One region of the Pseudarthrobacter quantipunctorum genome, then DNA from elsewhere that is predicted to be linked to it. Evidence: predicted binding sites of a transcription regulator. Region 1 holds the regulator's gene; the other holds the start of a gene.

Region 1 (2,996 bases):
AACCAGCTGGCCAACGGGAACGTCACCGTGTACTCGGCCGGCACCAAACCCGGGAAGTCCCTGAACCCCCAGGCCGTGGAGTCGCTTACCGAACTGGGCATCGACATCAGCAGCGAACACCCCAAGCCGGTCACGGAGGACGTCCTGGACGTTGTGGATGCGGTGATCGTGCTGGGAACGGAAGCGAAGCTCGAGCCCCGCGAGGGAACGCGCTTTGAGGTGTGGGAGACCGACGAGCCCTCCGAGCGCGGCATTGAGGGCATGGAGCGCATGCGCCTGGTGCGGGACGACATCAGGTCCCGTGTCCGGGACCTTTATGAGGATCTTTCCCGCGGTTAGCCGCCGCCTACCCCATCGCAGGAGCGGTGGAGGTGCGGCCGGCAAACTGCCGGCGCGCCCAGCGGGCCAACTTCTTGCCCTTGCCCTTCCACCAGTTGTCCTCGTCCTTGTCGTGGTGGAGGCGGAAGATGATGGCCACCAGCACGAACATGCCCATGACCACATCGATCCAGGACCACAGCACCAGGGCGATGAGCACCGTCAGGCCGTTCACCACGATGGACGGAATGGCCAGGGTGCGGAACACCGTGCTGGCCAGGTAGCGCCGGTGGGACCTCGGGACGGACAGTGCCCGCACCATGTCGAAGCAGACGCACACCACCACCACCGTTTGTCCGAGTGCCAGCAGCATCTGGCCGGGAAGCGAGCCGCTGAACGCTGCCACCGACTCCATCCCCGGGCTCATCGGTGAACCCCAACGGCAGGGCGGCTAAAAGCGAAACCACACATGGAAAAACCCCCAGAAACTTTGGAACCACTGCTGCTGATCCAGCAATGGTTCCATTGAAGTTTCCGGGGGCTCCGGGGGTCACGAGTAGTGGGTACTCTATTTCCTGCCCGTACCCGTGGCGTTGTACTTACCTGCCGATGGCGCGAGGCCGCCACAGGACCACAGCCTGCGACCGCGGGCGAGGACGCTGGCCGCGTGCCAGGCTCACGACGTCGCCCGCAGCGCCCGCAGCGAAGATCCGGGCATCCAGCGGCTGCCGGCGCCGGCCGAGTTCCTCGGTCAGTTCCGCAACCCTGCTCTGCAGCGCGGCCACCTGGTTCTCCAGTTCCAGGATCCGCTTGATCCCCTCCAGCGAGACGCCTTCCTGGGACAACCGCTGCACCTCACGGAGCATGTTGATGTCCCGCTGGGAGTAGCGGCGGGACTTGCCGGGGGCACGGCTGGGCGAGACGATGCCCAGGCGGTCGTACTGCCGGAGCGTCTGGGGGTGCATGTCCGCGAGTTCAGCCGCGACCGAAATCACGAAGATAGGCTGGTCAGCACTGACGTCCACAGCACACCTCCCCTGCTACAACCGGGCCTTGGCGGCCAGGCCCTCACGGACATCGGCTCCGGCCGTGGCCTCGGCAAATGCTTTGACCGCGGCTTCGGCTTCCTTGTTCAGGTTCTTGGGGACGGCGACGTCGATGGTCACCAGCAGGTCGCCGGTTCCCTTGGACGTCTTCACGCCTTTGCCTTTGACCCTCAGGGTGCGGCCCGACGGCGTACCGGCAGGAACACGGACCCGCACCTTTTCGCCGTCGATGGTGGGCACCTCGATGTCTGCTCCCAAAGCAGCTTCGGGGAAGGTGACGGGGACGTGGATCCGGAGGTTGTCGCCGTCGCGCGTGTAGAACGCATGCGGCTGGACAGCGACGGACACCACCAGGTCCCCGTAGCCGGCGGCGCCAGGCTGGCCCTTCCCCCGCACGCGGACCTTCTGGCCGTCCTTGATGCCGGCGGGCACCCGGACGTCAATCACTTCGCCGCTGGGCTCCCGAAGGCCGATGGTGGTGCCGCGGATGGCACCGGCGAAGGAAATACTCGTCGAAGCTGTACGGTCCGCACCCTTCTGCGGGGTCCGCTGGAATCCGCTCTGGCCGAAGCCGCCGCCGAAGAGGTCGGCGAACTCCGGCGGGATGCCGCCGGCGGAGGGGTTGAATCCGCCCGCATGCCGCCCGGTGTTGCCCGTGAACAGGCCGCCGAACATGTCCTCGAAGCCGGCGCTGCCCGCCCCGGCTCCGCCAGGTGCGAACCGGGCACCGCCGCCCATGGCCCGGATGGCGTCATACTGCTGGCGCTCATCGGGGTCCGAGAGCACGGAGTAGGCCTCGGAGATGTCCTTGAACTTCTTCTCCGAGGCAGCGTTCCCCGCATTGGTATCCGGGTGGTGCTGCCGCGCGAGCTTCCGGTACGCCTTCTTGATGTCGGCGTCGGAAGCGTCCTTGGCGATACCAAGGATCGCGTAAAAGTCCTTGTCCACCCAATCCTGGCTAGCCAATGGCGTTTCCTTTCAAGAATTTGTGCCGAGATGACAGTTCGCGCCAATGTTCTGTCGAATCACTGCCGCGAACTGTCATCTCGATGGGAGTAATGCTAAGCCGGAACCGCCACGATGACCTGCGCTGCGCGGAGGACCCGGTCGCCTGACTTGTAGCCGGAGCGGAGCACCTGGCTGACGGTGTCAACCTCGATGTCCTCGCCGGGCTGCTGGATCAGGGCCTCGTGGATCGTGGGATCGAACTCCACGCCGGTCTGGTCGATGCGGACCAAACCGTAGGTCTTCAGCGCGTTCTCCAGCTTGGTGGCGATCGCGGCGAACGGTCCGTCGGTGAGGTCGCCGTGCTGGCGTGCCGCGTCCACGTCGTCCAGGACCGGCAGCAGGGAGTTCAGGACGCCGATGACGGCCATCTCCCCTGCCACGGCGCGGTCCCGTTCAACGCGCTTGCGGTAGTTGACGTACTCGGCCTGCAGCCGGAGGAGGTCGTTCCGCAGCTCGGCGGCCTCGGCGTTGGCCGAGCCCGTTGCGGCAGCACCCTGCGCCACGGATTCCTCCGCCGGCACCTCCACGCCGTTGAGGATTTCCTCAGCCTGGGCCAGGGCGTCGCCGTCGGAATCCTGCCCAGCGGAAGCCGAACTTGCGCCGTGGGCGCCTTCGTGGTGGCCG
Region 2 (2,996 bases), 110 kb from region 1:
GTGGTGAGCCTCGAAGGCGCCCTCCGGACCGGCGGCCAGCGGTATGAGGCGGTGGCGGCGACGCTGGGGGCATCACCCGGAACGGTCTTCCGGCGCGTCACGCTCCCGCTGGTCCTGCCGGGGCTGGCCTCCGGGGCTGTCCTCTCCTTCGCCCGGAGCCTCGGTGAATTCGGTGCCACGCTGACGTTCGCGGGCAGCCTGCAGGGGGTGACCCGGACACTGCCGCTCGAAATCTACCTGCAGCGCGAAACCGACCCGGACGCCGCCGTCGCGCTTTCCCTGGTTCTGGTGGCCGTGGCCATCGCGGTGGTGGCCCTGGCCTACCGGCGCCCGGGCGGGAAGGCGCGAAACCAGCAGGCTTCGGGGGAGCGGCCGACGACGGCTGCCGGCACGGGCGGGGGCGTTCCGTGACGTTCTCGTTCCAGGCAGCCCTGGCCGGGCGCGGTTTCGACGCCGCCCTTTCGCTCGGCCCCACGGAGACGGTGGCCGTGATGGGTCCCAACGGTGCCGGCAAGTCCACCCTGCTCTCGGTCATCGCCGGGCTGGTGAGGCCGGACAGGGGGCAGGCCCAGCTGGACGGCCGGACCCTGTTCCGCCTGGGCGAAGGGCAGCCGCGGTGGGCCGCTCCCCATCGCCGCGGGACCGCGCTGCTGGCCCAGGAGCCGCTGCTCTTTCCGCATCTCACCGCCGCTGAGAACGTGGCCTTCGGGCCGCGGAGCGCGGGGACGCCGAAACGCCAGGCAATGCAGCAGGCGGTGCGGTGGCTCGCCGACGTTGAGGCCGGGGACCTTGCGGACCGCCATCCCGCCGAACTCTCCGGCGGACAGGCGCAGCGCGTGGCGGTGGCCCGTGCGCTCGCCGCGGATCCCGGGCTCCTCCTCCTGGACGAACCGATGGCCGCGCTGGACATCCATTCAGCCCCGCTGCTCCGGCGCCTGCTCAAGCGCGTCCTGGCGGACCGGCCTGCCATCATCATCACCCACGATGTCCTGGACGCCCTGATGCTCGCCGACAGGGTGGTCATCCTGGAAAGCGGCCGGATTGCAGAGGAAGGCCCCACCCGGCAGGTCCTGCAGAAGCCGCGCAGCGCGTTCGCGGCCGGGCTGGCCGGCCTCAATTTTGTGGTGGGAACCTCCGCCGGTGACGGCATCCTGGCCGCCCGCGGGCATATTGCCGGCCACAGCGAGGACCCCGTCCCCGCCGGCCGTCCCGCGGTGGCCGCGTTCCCGCCGTCGGCCGTTTCTGTATTCCTCACAGACGCGCACGGCAGCCCCCGGAACACCTTCGCGGTGGCCATTACGGACCTGGAACCTCATGGAGACCAGATCCGCGTGCGGGGCGGCGGGCTGGCGGCTGACATCACCCCGGCCGCCTTGGCGGACCTCGGGCTGGTCCCGGGGATGACGGTGCACCTTGTGGTCAAGGCCGCAGCAGTGTCCGTCTACCCGCTGTAGGACTGTCCGCTGCGGGGCCAAACCGCCGCCACCCGGAACTAGGGTCTGTCGACTCTGTCGGTCGCCGCCTGGAGCTGTTTCGCTGTAGGCAAACAGTCGTCAGGAACGGCACCAAACCAAAGTTGAGCGTAGTAGACTCAAGTTAATAAAAACTGCCCCCGGAAGGAGCTCTCTTTGGACGTCAAATTCACCACCAAGAGCCAGGAGGCTCTCTCGGCTGCTGCCATGAACGCCTCCACGGCCGGAAACCCGCAGGTTGAGCCGGCCCACCTGCTCAAGGCGCTGATGGACCAGCGTGAAGGCGTCGCCGTGGCGCTGCTCCGCGCCACGGGCGCGGACCCGGACTCCGTCAGCGTGCAGGCGAGCAGCGCCATCAAGGCGCTTCCGGCCACCTCGGGCGGGTCCAGCCAGCAGGCCCAGCTCTCGCGCCCGGCACTGCAGGCCATCCAGAATGCCAAGGAGGAAGCGGACCGGCTGGGCGATACCTTCGTCTCCACCGAGGTCCTCCTCCTGGGGATCTCGGCCGGCAACGATGCCGCGGCCCGCCTGCTGCGCGACGCCGGCGCCTCCCACGAGGCGCTGCTCGCCGCCCTGCCGGGTGTCCGCGGCGACGGCAAGGTCACCAGCCCGGATCCGGAAAACACCTTCCAGTCGCTGGAAAAGTTCGGTACGGACCTGACCGCCATGGCCCGCTCCGGCAAGCTTGATCCCGTGATCGGCCGGGACGCGGAAATCCGAAGGATCGTCCAGGTCCTGAGCCGCCGCACCAAGAACAACCCCGTGATCATCGGCGAGCCCGGCGTCGGCAAGACCGCCGTGGTGGAGGGCCTAGCCCAGCGGATCGTCGCCGGGGACGTGCCGGAGAGCCTGCGCGGCAAGACCCTCATCGCCCTGGACCTGGCATCCATGGTGGCGGGCGCCAAGTACCGCGGCGAATTCGAGGAGCGGCTCAAGGCAGTCCTGGAGGAGATCAAGAACTCCGAGGGCCAGATCGTGACGTTCATCGACGAGATCCACACTGTGGTGGGCGCCGGGGCCACCGGCGACTCATCCATGGACGCCGGCAACATGCTCAAGCCCATGCTGGCCCGCGGCGAGCTGCGGCTGATCGGTGCAACCACCCTGGACGAGTACCGGGAAAACATTGAAAAGGACCCCGCCCTGGAGCGCAGGTTCCAGCAGGTGTACGTGGGCGAGCCGAGCGTGGAGGACACCATCGGCATCCTCCGCGGCCTGAAGGAGCGGTACGAGGCACACCACAAGGTGACCATCGCGGACGCCGCGCTGGTGGCAGCTGCGACGCTCTCCAACCGCTACATTTCCGGCCGCCAGCTTCCGGACAAGGCCATCGACCTGGTGGATGAGGCAGCGTCCCGGCTCCGCATGGAAATCGACTCGGCGCCCGAGGAAATCGACCAGCTGCAGCGGCTGGTGGACCGGCTCACCATGGAGGAGCTGGCCCTCCAGGACGAAAAGGACGCCGCGTCCGTTGAACGGCTGGCGGCGCTCCGGGCGGACAAGGCCGACAAGGAAGAGGAGCTG

Evidence for each region. Region 1 encodes HspR, which represses chaperone genes until heat shock. Its sites were predicted from a motif close to AAGTTGAGTCNNNNNGACTCAACTT; they were not measured.
Region 2: clpB (ATP-dependent chaperone ClpB) is a predicted target of HspR. The motif match lies at 1,574-1,598, and genes of this name have one in related genera.

Annotation. Positions count from the first base shown of each region.
Region 1 covers NZ_CP148033.1:107,400-110,395, reverse strand. The annotation lists gene WHH00_RS00485 (low molecular weight phosphatase family protein) at 1-339, shown strand, start outside; gene WHH00_RS00480 (hypothetical protein) at 347-733, opposite strand; gene WHH00_RS00475 (heat shock protein transcriptional repressor HspR) at 918-1,343, opposite strand; gene WHH00_RS00470 (DnaJ C-terminal domain-containing protein) at 1,359-2,330, opposite strand; gene WHH00_RS00465 (nucleotide exchange factor GrpE) at 2,426-2,996, opposite strand, start outside.
Region 2 covers NZ_CP148033.1:219,229-222,224, forward strand. The annotation lists gene WHH00_RS00985 (ABC transporter permease) at 1-411, shown strand, start outside; gene WHH00_RS00990 (sulfate/molybdate ABC transporter ATP-binding protein) at 408-1,454, shown strand; gene clpB (ATP-dependent chaperone ClpB) at 1,629-2,996, shown strand, end outside.